One region of the Clostridium perfringens genome, then DNA from elsewhere that is predicted to be linked to it. Evidence: riboswitches for the same ligand, from Rfam matches in the RefSeq annotation. Region 1 holds a riboswitch; the other holds the start of a gene.

Region 1 (8,369 bases):
TTAGTACAGTTTAAAGTAACTGGGATTGTAGCTGCTGATGATTGAGTTCCCAAAGCTGTCATATATGCAGGAATCATATTTTTAAGTAATTTTAATGGATTTTCTTTCTTTAAAGTTCCAGCTAAAGCATATTGAACCACTAAATAAGATCCTTGTATTGAAAATAAAACTAAGTACACAAGTCCAAAAGACTTTAAAGTAGTAAAAATCTCACCATTATAACTTAACTTTGAAAATATTGAAAGTATGTAAATAGGTACTAAAGGTATTAACACATTTTTTATAGTTAATGAAATAACGTGATTAAATTCTTCTGATACTTTTAATAAGTAACTATTTTTTATTCTTGATATTCCTATTCCTAATAAAAATGCAAAAACTAAAGCTGACATAACACCAAACATTGGAGGAATATCAATTGTAAAATAAGGATCAACATTTACTGATCCAGTGCTTAGAGAAGCACTTACTATAAATTTAGGAAGTACTGCGCGTCCTATAAAGAAAGTAAGTATTCCTATTAAAAATGTTGAAGCATATGAAATTAAAGTAGTTATGAAAAGTCCCTTTCCTGATTTATTTCCTAAGGATGCTATACCAGGAACTATAAACCCAACTATTATAAGTGGGATTAAGAAACTTAGTAAATTCCCAAATATGCTATTAAAGGTCATTAATATTCTAATAGGTATATCTAAATTAATATAGGAACATCCTAGCCCAATAAGTATTCCTAAAATAATTGCAACAAATATTCTTTTTATTAAGGATAAATTTTTCATAATAGCCCCCTTTTGTATTCTTATTGAATACACATGTTTTTTGTATGAGTACATATTACTATAGTTAGGATTTAAAGTCAACAATAAAATCTAAATTATTTTATAAATTGTTCAATAATTTTTGTTTATAATTTTTATTTATCAATAAAAAAATATTGACATTTTGCAAATTTAATCTCATAATTGTTAATATAAAGTGAATAACTGAGATAGAGGCGCGATGATTAATAGTATCTTTGCAGAGGTAAGCACGTTGAAGCAAAGTGAAAGGATGAATCGCCGAAACCATTAGAAGAGGCTTTAATTCTATTAGGTTGGGGTTACATATAATATATGTAACACTGTCACAAATTATTTTGTGGTGTGCTATCATGAAAGAAGAGTATTGTATATAACTTTACGAACCCTTAAGCATGAAACACGCTTAAGGGTTTCTTTTGTTAGCGAAAACTTAGTTATCACTTATGGCTTAATTATTAAAACCATAAGGAGGACTAAAAAAATGAGTCAAGAACAAAATACTAATCTAAAAAGAGGCTTGAAATCAAGACATCTTAGTATGATTGCCATGGGTGGTGCCATAGGAACTGGTATTTTCTTAGCCATGGGAGATACACTTCATCAAGCCGGTGTAGGAGGAGCTTTTGTAGCTTACGGAATTATAGGAGTAATGGTATATTTCTTGTGTACAAGCTTAGGGGAGATGGCAACATATATGCCAGAAACAGGTTCCTTTGGAGCTTATGCAACAAAATTTGTTGATCCTGCTTTAGGATTTGCTTTAGGATGGAATTACTGGTATAACTGGGCTATAACAATAGCAGCAGAAATGGTTGCAGGTTCTTTATTAATGAAGTTTTGGTTTCCTAATGTTCCAGCAATAGTTTGGAGCGCATTATTCTTAGTAATTATATTAACTCTTAATTTATTATCTGCCAAAGCTTATGGAGAATCAGAGTTTTGGTTTGCAGCTGTAAAAGTTGCTACTGTTATAATATTCTTAATCGTAGGAGTTCTTATGATTTTTGGAATATTAGGTGGAGATAATGTAGGATTCAAAAACTTCTATGAAAATGGAGGCCCGTTTATTGGAGGAGCAAAATCAATTTTCATGATTTTCTTAATAGCTGGTTTCTCATTCCAAGGAACTGAATTAGTAGGGGTTGCCGCTGGAGAAAGTGAAGATCCTGAAAAAAATGTACCTAAGGCTGTTAATACAATATTTTGGAGAATCTTATTATTTTATTTAGGAACAATTTTAGTAATTGGTGCTTTAGTACCAAATGCTCAAGCTGGAGTAGAAACAAGTGCCTTTACAATTTTCATGATTTTCTTAATAGCTGGTTTCTCATTCCAAGGAACTGAATTAGTAGGGGTTGCCGCTGGAGAAAGTGAAGATCCTGAAAAAAATGTACCTAAGGCTGTTAATACAATATTTTGGAGAATCTTATTATTTTATTTAGGAACAATTTTAGTAATTGGTGCTTTAGTACCAAATGCTCAAGCTGGAGTAGAAACAAGTGCCTTTACAATAGTATTTGAAAAATTAGGATTAGCTGGAGCAGCTTCAATTATGAATGCCATAATACTAACATCTGTCTTATCAGCTGGTAACTCAGGTATGTATGCATCAAGTAGAATGCTTTATGCTATGGCTAAAAGTGGAATGGCACCTAAGATTTTTGAAAAAACTAATTCTAGAGGAGTACCAGTTAATGCTATTATAATAACAACAATAATTGCAAGTTTATGTTTCTTAACAGGTATTTATGCTGAAAATACAGTTTATGTATGGCTTGTAGCAGCATCAGGATTATCAGGATTTATAGCTTGGCTTGGAATCGCAATATGTCATTATAGATTCAGAAAAGCTTATGTAGCTCAAGGTAAAGATATGAATAGATTAGTTTATAAAGCTAAATTATTCCCATTAGGACCTATAATAGCTTTAATATTATGTGGAATAATAGTTTTAGGTCAAGGATATGCATACTTAGATGTTAGAAATGGAGTAGACTGGGGTGGATTAATTTCATCTTATATTGGATTACCTCTATTCTTTGGATTATTTGCATATTATAAAATTAAATATAAAACTAAAATAATAGACTTAAAAGATGTTGACTTAAGTGTAGAGCATATAGATACTGATGAGAGTATAGAAGATGAAGTATTTTCTTACTAAAAAAAGAGGTGATTTTTTCACCTCTTTTTTTATTTTAAAATTAGTAAATTTGTTTTATTACATAGTTTTGATCTGTTAAAGCTTTTTTAATTTCATCTATATGAGAGTGGCCATTGGTCTCTAAGGTTACTTCTATAACCATGTTCTTAAGAGCATCTGTTGCTTTAAAATGATCATGTTCAAGTTTTACTATATTAGCATTAGTATCAGCAAGAACTTTAGCAATTTTTAATATTTGGCCTGGTTTATGAGGAACTTCTAGACTAAAACCAAAAAGTCTTCCCTTAGCTACTAATGCACTATTTATTAATGCGGTTATAGTAACCATATCTATATTACCACCACTTATTATTGATACTACATTTTTACCTTTAAAATTTAATTTAGAAGAGGCTGCTAATGATACAGCTCCTGAAGCTTCTGCTAGAAGTTTATGTTTTTCACTTAAAGTAAAGAATGCTTCAACAATTTCATGGTCTGATACAGTTATTATATCGTCAACATATTCTTTTATAAATTTAAATGTTAAATCCCCAGGTCTTTTTACTGCAATTCCGTCAGCAATGGTATCAACAGAGTCTAAAGCAATTATTTCTCCTGCCTTAAAACTTTTAACCATTGCATTTGCCCCTTCTGCTTGTACTCCAATTACTTTAACATTAGGGTTTAAGGCCTTAGCAGCTAAGGTAACTCCACTTATTAAGCCACCGCCACCTATAGGGCAGAGAATAACATCTACATCCTTTAAATCTTCAAATATTTCTAAGGCTACTGTGCCTTGTCCACAAATTACATCAATATCATTAAATGGGTGTATAAATAAGGCTCCTTGTTCCTGTTCAATTCTTTTAGCCTCATTAAAAGCATCATCATAAACATAACCTGATAAAACAACATTTCCTCCTAAATCCTTTGTTGATTGGATTTTTAGTAGAGGAGTAGTCTTTGGCATTACTATAGTTGATTTAACATTAGCTTGTGATGCTGCAAAAGCTACGCCTTGAGCATGATTTCCAGCAGAAGAGCAAACAACCCCTTTTACTTTGTCTTCATCTGATAAGGATCTTATTTTATTTAAGGCACCTCTTATTTTGTAAGCACCTGTTAATTGTAAATTTTCACATTTCATATACACTTGGTTTCCAGATTTCCTTGAAAAAACCTCGCTGTATATTAAAGGTGTTTTTATAACTACATCTTCTATATTTTTTTTTGCTTTAATAATTTTTTCTAAATACAAAATAATCACCCCTCATTTCTCATTATGTAAACCTTTTATAATTTAATTATAACAAATAAAAATGGTTTTTTACAGGGAATATTTTTTAAAAAAGTATGCAAAATAATAGTAAAGGAAGGTGATAATCATGTCAGATTCTATAGTTAAAGTAAAAAAGAATAGTAATGGAGAAATTACAGATTACGTTTTAAGTAGTGGAAAGACTGTTTCTAAAGCTGAAGGTGTAAAGCTTGCAGAAGAGGGAATGATTGATGGAGTAATAATTTCTCATTCAAAGAAAGGGGAAGCTTATTTAAGAAGTATTCCTGATGGAAAAGAAAGTAACAACTTAGACGAATTATCATAATTAAAAAATTGCGATATGCTTATATTATAAGGAAACACAATAAAATGAAGATAGCTAAATTTAAGTTATCTTCATTATTTTTGCGTTCTAATATCTAAATACGATATTAGAATAGAGTCTTTAATTTATATAGGTAATTAAATTAGCAAATATACTATATTATTTTATTTATAATGTATATTTACTATGGTTTTGGTTATATTTAAGATATATTGATATTTATTATTCTGTATAAAACGTATTACTTTTATATGTAATACTAATTGTATTACAGTTAGTTAGAATAAATACTTTATAATTTTTCATCAAAAGATATTTTTAATAAAATAAGATGTTTCAAGGTTAAACAAAGTTAAAAAACAATCTTAAATCAGATTGTTTGAAATACACATATGAATTTCTAAAATACCCCCAATTTATAACTTCGCTAAATATACATTTAGCGAAGTTGTTGTGTTTTTTGATAAAATATGCTACAATATAGTCATATCAAGGTTTTGAAAGGATTTTAGACTATGAATAATGAAGGAAATCAATTCGAAAATTTTAAATACTCACAAGAAATCAAAGAATTACTGAATATAAATTTAAGTAATGATGACTTAAACAATCTTGATCACATATATAACTATTACGATTCTCAAAACATCCAGCGTGACTATGAAGATTTAATTGAAGATATTTATATTTTTATTTTCAAGAGAAATCTAAGTATTACACAACTGGCAGAGATCTATAAAGTTAATCAAAGAATAATTAAACGATGGTTAAAAGAACTTGGAATGGACAAGCTTTTGGAAGTAGAAAAAGGTGGCGATTCTGTTGAAAAATCAAATTTTAAAAACAGCAAACAAGATGAATTACTCAAAAAGAATAAATTAAAATTTGATTTTTTAGAGAAATCGAAGCATCCAAAAAGAGTTATTGAATTCTTAAACTACTTAGAAAATGTAAAAGGAAAATCCCTAAACACTATAAAAGGATATTCAGTTGATTTAGGATTATTTTTTAAATTTTTGAAAGTTTATAAAGGTCTAGAAAATAATATTGAATTAGAAAAAATTGAAGAAGTTGAAATTTCTGATTTAGGTGATAATTTCATAAAGGATATAACCTTATCTGATATCTATGCCTTTCTAGCATTTTTAGAAAAAGTTAGAAACAATAGTGCTTATGCCAGAGCTAGAAAAGTTGCTACTTTAAAATCTTTCTTTAAGTTTTTAAATTCTAAAATAAAACTAATAGATGAAAATCCTACAGTAGAATTAGAATCTCCAAAGATAAATAAAAGACACCCAGTTTATTTAACATTAGATCAAAGTATAACTGTTTTAAACTCTATGGATAAAGGAAATAAAAATTATTATAGAGATTATTGCATATTAACTTTATTTTTAAACTGCGGAATGAGATTATCTGAACTTTGTAATATTGAAATAGAAAAAATCAAAGGAGATACCTTAACTATTATAGGTAAAGGAAATAAAGAAAGAACTGTTTATTTAAATGAAGCTTCAATTGCAGCTATAGAAAACTATTTGAAAAATAGAAATGATTCAAAAGCTACTGAAGAAGCTAAAAAATACTTATTTTTATCAAGTAAATATAGACCTATAAATAAAAGAAGTGTTGAAATTTTAGCGAAAAAACATATAGAAAATGCAGGGTTTAAAGATCAAAAATATACACCACATAAACTTAGACACACAGCCGCCACCCTTATGTATAAGTATGGTAATGTAGATATAAGAAGCTTGCAAAATATATTAGGTCACGAAAATATTTCAACAACTCAAATATATACCCATGTAGATGATGAAACTTTAAGAGAAGCAGTTAAAACTAATCCTTTAGCAAATATAAAATAGCATCACTTCTTGATTTTATGAAGAAAATACGAGGATAGAACATATGTTCTATCCTCGTATTTTTAGCACTTTTATATAAGAAACACTCTTCTACTTTTCTTTTATTTTAAGTTTTCTAACCCCTGGAAATACTTCTTCTGTCATTTCTTCCATAGTTAAATCATCATTTAAATCTATATCTTCAAGATATTCAATATGATCAAAAGCATCCTCATATTCATCTTGCTTAGCTAAATACTCTTCCCAAGTTTCTGTTGTAAGCTCTTCTTCTAAATCATCTTCCATTTCTTCTTGTTCTTCTTCAGCAAGTTTTTTAAGAGTTTCTTCTATTTTCTTGTTTTCTTCAACTTCTTTTGCTATGTCAGCTATTCTTATGGCTTTTGTATCTATCCCTTGCATCTCTAGACAATCACCGCAATTATCGCAAATCTTTCCATTATATACATCACAATAATCATCATTGTTAAATACTTTTTTATCCATAAAGTCACCTCTTACTTAAAAATCATCTTTTCATTATAACAAATATACTCTTTTTTATCAAATAAAAATTATTTTCCCATAAAAAATAATACAAAAATCAACTTATTTTAAGTGTTTTTATGAAAGTTACGGTATGAGAACATAAGTTTGCTATACTCTCCTTACTGTGGTATAATATTACCAAAGAATCGTGAGGTGCAATTACTATGATTATTAAGGAAAATTCAGATAAACAAACTCAAATATATAACTTTTTAATTGAATTTACAAAATCAAAGGGGTATCCACCTTCAGTTAGAGAGATATGTCAAGCAGTTAGCTTGAAATCAACCTCAACTGTTCATGGACATTTAAAGAGATTAGAGAAAAAAGGATTAATATATAGAGATCCAACTAAGCCAAGAGCTTTAGAAATAGTAGAATTATCTAATGAAGAAAAGGAATTAATAGATATTCCTATAGTAGGTAAAGTCACTGCTGGTATGCCTATTTTAGCTACAGAGAACATAGAAGATATGTTTCAAATACCTATAAACTACGTTAAGCACAATAATGATTTATTTATTTTAAAAGTTACTGGAGACAGTATGATAGAAGCTGGAATCTTAGATGGAGATTTAGCAATAATAGAACAGAAAAATGTAGCAACAAATGGTGATATTGTAGTAGCTCTAATAGAAAATGAAGCTACAATAAAAAGATTTTTTAAGGAAAATGGATTCATAAGACTACAACCAGAAAACAAAAACTATGAACCTATAATAGTTGAAGATTGCTCTATTTTAGGTAAATTAGTAGGAATTTATAGAGCTTATTAAGAAAAAATGCTAGGGAATTTTATGCATTACAAATTTCCTAGTATTTTTTCTTATTTTAAAATTTTACTAAATATTCAACTATATAATCTATACAGAATATTAAATTACACAAATTATCTGACGCCAATTAATAACTCAATTTACAAATCAACATATATTATGAATTTAACTTACTTTCTAAAACTTCTTTTTCATATTTTAAAGTTTTTATATCTAATTCTAAGGTTCTTTTCTCTAATTCTAACCTACTTTCAAAATCCTTTCTAAGCTTCTCAGACTCTTTTTCTGCCATTTTAGAGTATTTAGTCTCTAATAACTCTAACTCCTTCTTATGATCCTTTCTCATAGCTTCTACAAGCTTTTTATATGATTCTACCTCTTCCTTATAAGACTTCTCTTTTTCTTCATAGAAATTTAGCTTTTCTTTAAGAGCTTCTTTTTCTAATGCTAGAGATTTTATATGAGATTCTCTTTCTTTTAAAGAAGCTCTATCCTCTTCTCCCTTATTTCGTAACTCTTCATTTTCCTCCTTTAAAGATTCTAAAGATTTTAAAGAGGCTATTTCTTCTTTATTTTTTTCTATTAAATCATAGTTTCTAGATACTAATTGAGATAATGTGCTTTTATCTTTTTCTAAAGTTTTTATA
Region 2 (8,369 bases), 860 kb from region 1:
ATGCTCGCTACCCGCGATTGGACGGAAAGACCCCGTAGAGCTTTACTGTAGCTTAGCATTGAGTTTTGGTATTGTCTGTACAGGATAGGTGGGAGACTAGGAAACCAGGGCGTCAGCCTTGGTGGAGTCAACCTTGGGATACCACCCTGACAGTACTGAAATTCTAACTGGCGGCCATGAATCTGGTCACAGGACATTGTTAGGTGGGCAGTTTGACTGGGGCGGTCGCCTCCTAAAAAGTAACGGAGGCGCCCAAAGGTTCCCTCAGAACGGTCGGAAATCGTTCGAAGAGTGCAAAGGCAGAAGGGAGCCTGACTGCGACACCCACAAGTGGAGCAGGGACGAAAGTCGGGCTTAGTGATCCGGTGGTACCTCGTGGGAGGGCCATCGCTCAACGGATAAAAGCTACCTCGGGGATAACAGGCTGATCTCCCCCAAGAGTCCACATCGACGGGGAGGTTTGGCACCTCGATGTCGGCTCGTCGCATCCTGGGGCTGAAGTAGGTCCCAAGGGTTGGGCTGTTCGCCCATTAAAGCGGCACGCGAGCTGGGTTCAGAACGTCGTGAGACAGTTCGGTCCCTATCCGTCGCGGGCGTAGGAAATTTGAGAGGAGCTGTCCTTAGTACGAGAGGACCGGGATGGACTGACCTCTGGTGTACCAGTTGTTCCGCCAGGAGCACAGCTGGGTAGCTAAGTCGGGAATGGATAAACGCTGAAAGCATCTAAGCGTGAAGCCAACCTCAAGATGAGATTTCCCATAGCGTAAGCTAGTAAGATCCCTTGAAGAACACAAGGTTGATAGGTCGGGGGTGTAAGCATGGTAACATGTTCAGCTGACCGATACTAATAGATCGAGGGCTTGACCAAATATAGTAAATTAAATATGTGCAATTTTGAAAGAACAAAGTTCTTTTAAACATCTGGTGATGATGTTCTTTAGGGTAACACCCGTTCCCATTCCGAACACGACGGTTAAGCCTTTAGAAGCCGATGGTACTGCACGGGAGACTGTGTGGGAGAGTAGGTGGTCGCCAGGTTAGTTTGGCCCCTTGGTCAAGCGGTTAAGACACCACCCTTTCACGGTGGTAACAGGGGTTCGATTCCCCTAGGGGTCACCATTAACTCGATAAGCAATGCTTATCGAGTTTTTTATTTATAAAATTTTTTGTTTGATGAAAATAACTGGCTATGACAGTGTGTTTAAATAAGTTTTAGACATATAAGAAAAAATCTTTTTGTTCAAATAAAAATAAGTTCTCAGTCAATTTGAGAAACAAAATAATGTTTTTAAATGGATCTAAGAGAATCAAATTACATATCTTCTTCATTTCAACCTTGTTAATAAAAGTATTTTTATGTAGAATATAATAACAAGGAATGTAGAAAAAAAGATATTTTATTAATTCATAAAAGGGAAATGTTTATGTTTTTTTATTAACTGAAAAAGACTCATGTTTTTAATTAACATAGATAAGGAATAAAAAAATTATTAATTTATAACTAAAATTAAAAGTTAAATAATATATGAAGAGGTTACCATAGATGAAGTACAATAGTGTTATCAGAAAAGCTATTTTTTTAAGAAGACCAAATAGATTTCAAGCTTATGTAGTTTTAGATGATGAGGAGTTATTAGTTCATGTTCCTAACACTGGAAGGTGTAGAGAGATTTTAAAAGAAGGATGTACAGTTCTTTTAAGAAAAGGAACTACTCCAAATAGAAAAACTCCTTATGATTTAATTGCAGCTTATAAGGGTGAGGTTTTAATAAATATAGATTCTCAGATTCCTAATAAAGTTGTAGAAGAGGCATTAATAAATAAAAAGATAGAAAAGTTAGTAAATTTTAATAATATAAGTAGAGAAAAAACTTTTGGAAATTCTAGATTTGATTTTAAATTACAAGATGATAATGAAAATACATACTTTTTAGAAGTAAAAGGGGTAACTTTAGAGGAAAATGGAGAGACTAGGTTTCCAGATGCTCCAACTGAAAGAGGAAAGAAACACATATTAGAACTGATTGAAATTAAAAAATTAGGAATGGGTGCAGGAATAATTTTTTTAATACAGATAGATAATGTAAATAAGTTTTCTCCTAATGATGAAACAGATCCTAAGTTTGGGGAAGCATTGAGATTAGCTAAAAAAGAAAGAGTAGATATCTTTGCATATAATTGCAAAGTTACTGAAGAGGAAATTGAGTTACTTAATCCTGTAGAAATAGTTTTATAAGTTTAATTTATAGAATTGAAAGGTAGAAGTCTAAATAGCATAAGTTAAGGCATCTATTATCATAATTTTAGTTTATAGAATTAAAAATATAAATATATGTAAAATATAAAACACAAAATATTAAATATTAAGTTAATGTTAGTGGATTTATTATTTAAAGTTAGAATTTATTATTTAAAGTTGAATTTATAGAAAAGATATGATAAGTATTTGAGAATATGAAAGGTGGTGAACTTTAGTTAGCTTAATTTATATATTACTATTCTTATCTAAAATAGCGAATTTTTATAAGTTATAGATGGTGATTTTAAGAAATTACAGAAGAAAATATATTTGTTTTAACTTAGAATCAGATAAATTTGAAATAAAAAATTATAGAAGGTAATATATTTGCTTTACTAAAGAAATTAATTATGAAATTTAAATATTGTCCGTTATGTGGTGAAAAATTAGAGTTAAAGAATAGCTGGGATGAGGGAATGATACCTTATTGCAGTAAACATGATATGATGTTTTTTGATTTACCTAAGCCTTGTATTGTTGTTGCTGTAATAAAAGGTGATGAGATAATTCTTTTAAAGCAAAGTTATATATATGAAAATTCTAAAGTTCTTATATCTGGATATGTAGGTGTAGATGAATGTGCAGAGGAAACTGTTTATAGAGAGGTAAAAGAAGAAACAGGAATAACAGTTAAAGATATAAAATATTTAGGTAGTGATTTTGTAAAGGGAAAAGAATTACTTATGCTAACTTATTTAGCATATTATGAATCAGGAGAAATAGAGAAATCAACTGAAGTAGAAGGAGCTGCTTGGTACAATATAGAGGATGCTCTTTGTGAATTAAATGAGGATAGCATAGGAAAAAGAGTGGTAAAAAAAGTTTTAAAAGAAATAGGTTATGAAGGTACTAATGCATTTAGATGTGAAGGAAATAATTGTAATGTATAAATTTTTTTATTAATAATTTTAGTTTATACTATTGCATTATTTGAGATTTTTTAGTAACATTATAAACAATAATTAATATAATAAAAGCATAAATAATTTGAAAATAGGACCAAAGTAGAGGTGCCGTAATTAAGAGTAGTCATAAGTAGCTGACAAGTGTTTTATGTATGATGAAAGGGATTATGGCCGAAGAGATATTAATGGTGATTAATATTTCTGGGTATATGTATAATATGCATATAACTGTCACTTTGAAAAAAGTGGAGTGCTACAAGGTACGCTAAGTTGCGATTAAGGCAGCAAAGGTGTTCCTTTGCTGTTTTTATTTATTGGAATTAAATGCCAGGAGAGTCGGTAGCTTTGCATACTTTTATACTCTGCCACTAAAAAAGTTTGTGGAGGGAAAAGATATGAAATTATTTGGATCAATGAAAGTAGAAGAAAATGAGTTATATGTTGGAGGAGTAAAAGCAAGTGCTTTAAGCAAGGAATATGGAACTCCTTTATATGTTATTGATGAAGAGTTAGTGAGAAGCAATTGTAGAAGATACTATAATGCTATGAAGTGTGAAGAAAGAGGAAACAGAGTTACCTATGCAGGAAAGGCATTTATAAATATGTCCATGTGCAATTTAGTTAATGAAGAAAATTTATATTTAGATGTTGTTTCAGGTGGAGAGCTTTATACTGCTTATAAAGCAGGTTTCCCATTAGAAAGAATATATTTCCATGGTAACAATAAATCTGATTATGAAATAGATTTAGGAGTAAGATTAGGAATTGGAAGATTTATAGTTGATAATATTCATGAACTAGAAGTTCTTAATTCTATAGCTCAAGAATATGGAAGAGTTCAAAAAGTTTATTTGAGAATAACTCCTGGAGTAGAGGCCCATACCCATGAATATATAAAAACAGGTCAATTGGACTCAAAATTTGGATTCCCTGTAATTGGTGATACAGTTTATGACGCTATTAAAAGAGCAATGGAATTAGAGTATATAGAACTTAATGGATTGCATTGTCATATAGGTTCGCAAATATTTGACTTAGAACCTTTTGAAGATACAACAGAAATTATGCTAAATCTTATAAATGATATAAAAGAAACCTTAGGATATGAAATAAAAGAATTAGACTTAGGTGGAGGATTTGGTATATATTACACTGAAGGAGATAAGCCAAAAGAAATAGAAGAATATTGTTCAGTTATAATAAATAAAGCTGATGAAATATGCAGAAAGTTAAATATGAATGTTCCTATATTAAGTATAGAGCCAGGAAGAAGTATTGTAGGGAATGCAGGATTAACTCTTTATACTGTAGGAGCTATAAAAGAAATTCCTAATATAAGAAAATATGTAAGTGTAGATGGTGGAATGAGTGATAATATAAGACCAGCCTTATACAGTGCAAATTATGAATCATTAATAGCTAACAGAGTTTTTGATAATTCTAAGGAGATAGTTACTGTAGCGGGAAAATGCTGTGAATCAGGGGATGTACTTTTAAATTCCATAGAGATGCCTAGAATGGAAACTGGAGATATATTAGCTATAATGTCTACAGGAGCATATGGACATTCAATGGCTAATAATTATAATAGAATTCCTAAGGCGGCAGTTGTAAGTGTAAGTAATGGAATTTCAAAAGTTATGTGTAAAAGAGAAACTTATGAAGATTTGCTTAGAAATGAATGTTTTTAATTAATATAAAAGTTGTATGGTAAAAAAACTATACAACTTTTTTTATTAAAAGTATTTAGAATAATGTATTAAAGTATATAATAAAAGTGAAGGATAATAATGAATATAGTAGAATATAATTTTTTTAGAATTATATAAATTTATTTAATAAAATTAAGAATCAAAAATTATTTAATAAATTAGATTGTTTCAAAATATTACTATTTAAAAGTGAAAAATATTTAATAATGAAAGACATAAAAAAGACACAATAAGTTGATAAAATAATATTGAAATATTTATGAAACTTGAGGGAAAAAGTATGAATTAAAGTTTACAAAGTTATGGTAATTTATGATATACTTATACTTGATACTTTAAGATTATTAAAGGTAAAAAATTCTAAAATTATTGAGGAATAATTTTAAATTGAGTTTAAAGATTTCTCATACTAATATTCGGAGCAAGGAGTATAAAATGAAAAAAATAATAGTAGATAGAATAGAAGGACATTTTATTGTATGTGAAGATGAAAAAGAAAATATTTTAGAATTAAAAAAAGATGACGTAATAGGTGACGTAAAAGAGGGGGATGTTTTAGTTAAAGGCAAAGATGGTAAGTTTTGCTTGGATAAAGCGCTTACAGAAAAAAGAAAAAAAGAAATAGAAGATTTGATGAAAGGTATGTGGGAATAGTAATGAGTTCTAGTAATACAAAGAAGAAATCATTCTTTTTAGATTGGATTATACCAATTTTAGCAGCTTTACTATTAGCAGCTTTGATTCATCAATTTTTATTGTTTAAGATAAAAGTTCCTACAGGATCAATGATGCCTACAGTAGAGATTGGTGATCAATTATTTGTTACTAAAATATATAATCCTAATAATATCAAAAGAGGAGATATAGTAGTTTTTAATTCTGATGAATTAAAAGAACCACTTTTAAAACGTGTCATTGGATTACCAGGTGAGCATGTTGAAATAAAAAGTGATGGTTCAGTTTATATAAATGGAAATAAACTTGAAGAAGACTATGTAAAATATCAAGGTGGAAAAACTGATATGTCTTTTGATGTTCCAAGTGGAAAGTTTTTAATGTTAGGTGACAATAGAAATAATAGTGATGATGCTAGATATTGGAGCAATCCTTATATAGATGGAAAAGACATAGAAGCAAAGGCACAGTTAACAGTATATCCTTTTGATAGAATAGGATTTGTAAAATAAACGTTAGAGAAGGAGGAATGATGTATGTTTAAAGATAAAAAAATGCTTAAATATATTGTCATATATAGTATTATAGCGTTTGGTATATTATTAACCTTTAATATGGTTAAAGATGAAATGCTATACGAAAAAGTAGATTATAGTACTTTCATGCAAATGTTAGATAAAAAAGAAGTTAAATCAGTAAACTTTTCAGGAAATCAAATTGAGATAACACCTTCAGATAGCAGTAATTTAAAAGGGAAAATCTTATATACAACTAATCCAGCAGTTGCTGGTATTACTCAACCAGAGTTAATTAAAGATTTAACTGTAGCTGGGGTAGAATTCAATGTAACTAAACCAGAAAACTATCAACTTTTAGGTTTATTAATGTCATGGGTTTTCCCATTAATACTTATATTCTTTGTTGGTAGAATGATGTTCTCTAAAATGAATAATAAAATGGGTGGCGGAGTAATGTCATTTGGTAAAAATAATGCTAAGCTTTATGCTGAAAATGAGACTGGAATAACATTTAAAGATGTTGCAGGTCAAGATGAAGCTAAAGAATCCTTAGTAGAAATTGTAGACTTTTTACATGATACAAGAAAATACGTAGAAATAGGAGCTAAGCTTCCAAAGGGTGCTTTATTAGTAGGGCCTCCAGGAACAGGTAAAACTTTACTTGCTAAGGCTGTTGCAGGGGAAGCAAAAGTACCATTTTTCTCTATGTCAGGTTCAGACTTCGTTGAGATGTTTGTAGGTATGGGAGCTGCGAGAGTAAGAGATTTATTCAAGCAAGCAGAAGAAAAAGCTCCATGTATAGTTTTCATAGATGAGATTGATGCTATTGGTAAGAGTAGAGATGGTGCTATTCAAGGAAATGATGAAAGAGAACAAACTCTTAACCAATTATTAACTGAGATGGATGGTTTTGATTCTTCAAAAGGAGTTGTTATTTTAGCAGCTACAAATAGACCAGAAGTTTTAGATAAAGCTTTATTAAGACCAGGTAGATTTGATAGAAGAATAATTGTTGATAGACCAGATTTAATAGGTAGAGAGGAAATATTAAAGGTTCACTCTAGAGACGTTAAATTATCAGATGATGTATCTTTAGAAGAAATAGCAAAATCTACTCCAGGTGCTGTTGGGGCAGACTTAGCAAACATAGTTAATGAGGCTGCTTTAAGAGCCGTAAAACATGGTAGAAAGTTTGTAATTCAAGAAGACTTAGACGAAGCTGTTGAAGTTATAATAGCGGGTCAAGAAAAGAGAGATAGAATACTTTCACCAAAAGAAAAGAAAATAGTTGCATATCATGAAGTAGGTCACGCATTAGTTGCAGCTTTATTAAATAATACTGACCCAGTTCATAAAATAACAATAGTTCCTAGAACAATGGGAGCTTTAGGATACACAATGCAACTTCCAGAGGAAGAAAAATACTTAGTATCTAAGGAAGAAATGATAGATCAAATATCAGTTATGCTTGGTGGTAGAGCAGCAGAGGAAGTAGTATTTAATAGTATAACTACTGGTGCATCAAATGATATTGAAAGAGCTACTCAATCAGCTAGAAATATGATAACTATTTATGGTATGAGTGAGAGATTTGATATGATGGCTTTAGAAGCTATGAGTAATAGATACTTAGATGGAAGACCAGTTAGAAACTGTTCAGAAACTACTGCTGCCATAGCTGATGAAGAAGTTTTACAAGTTATTAAAAAAGCTCATGAAAAATCAATTAAGATTTTAATTGAAAATAGAGAGTTATTAGATGAGATAACAGGTGTTCTTTTAGATAAAGAAACTATCATGGGTGACGAATTCATGGAAATAGTTTATGGTAAATATCCAGAAAAGAGAGAAGCTGATGAAAAGGCTAAGAAAGAAATTCAAAGTCTAAGAGAGCAAGCTTTAGCTAAGAGAAAAGAAAAAGAAGAAGCAATCAAAAAAGCTAGAGAAGAAGCATTAAGATTAGAAGAAGAGCAAAGAAAACAAGATGAATTAAAAGCTATGATCGAAGCTCAAGAAGAGGCTGCAAAATTAGCAAGAGCTAATAATGAAGCTAACAATGATGCTTTAGATTCATCTAAAGAAAATGAAGAAGTTAAATCTAATGTTAATGATGGAGCTACAGAAGAAAAGAAAGATGATAGCTCTACAAATAATAAAGTTGACGGTGAATAGAAATAAGGCGCATAAAAATATAGAAAAAAATATTTTCTATTTCACTTTTAGTGTTAGTTTAAAATAATATACACTATAATTTTATAAG

What was found. A riboswitch is a leader RNA that binds a small molecule or an ion and turns the genes downstream of it on or off. The one in region 1 is predicted to bind lysine.
Positions count from the first base shown of each region.
Region 2: linked by a shared signal. The riboswitch ahead of lysA (diaminopimelate decarboxylase) and the one ahead of I6G60_RS09615 (amino acid permease) in region 1 are both predicted to bind lysine.

Region 1 covers NZ_CP065681.1:2,025,132-2,033,500, forward strand. The annotation lists gene I6G60_RS09610 (dicarboxylate/amino acid:cation symporter) at 1-782, opposite strand, end outside; lysine riboswitch at 985-1,159, shown strand; gene I6G60_RS09615 (amino acid permease) at 1,285-2,967, shown strand; gene ilvA (threonine ammonia-lyase) at 3,008-4,207, opposite strand; gene I6G60_RS09625 (DUF3892 domain-containing protein) at 4,335-4,553, shown strand; gene I6G60_RS09630 (tyrosine recombinase XerC) at 5,477-6,421, shown strand; gene I6G60_RS09635 (hypothetical protein) at 6,512-6,904, opposite strand; gene lexA (transcriptional repressor LexA) at 7,111-7,722, shown strand; gene I6G60_RS09645 (coiled-coil domain-containing protein) at 7,880-8,369, opposite strand, start outside.
Region 2 covers NZ_CP065681.1:2,889,219-2,897,587, reverse strand. The annotation lists rRNA gene I6G60_RS13520 (23S ribosomal RNA) at 1-868, shown strand, start outside; rRNA gene rrf (5S ribosomal RNA) at 921-1,038, shown strand; tRNA gene I6G60_RS13510 (tRNA-Glu) at 1,045-1,119, shown strand; gene sfsA (DNA/RNA nuclease SfsA) at 1,544-2,236, shown strand; gene I6G60_RS13500 (NAD(+) diphosphatase) at 2,650-3,189, shown strand; lysine riboswitch at 3,297-3,468, shown strand; gene lysA (diaminopimelate decarboxylase) at 3,600-4,895, shown strand; gene I6G60_RS13490 (DUF3006 domain-containing protein) at 5,352-5,570, shown strand; gene lepB (signal peptidase I) at 5,573-6,103, shown strand; gene ftsH (ATP-dependent zinc metalloprotease FtsH) at 6,128-8,281, shown strand.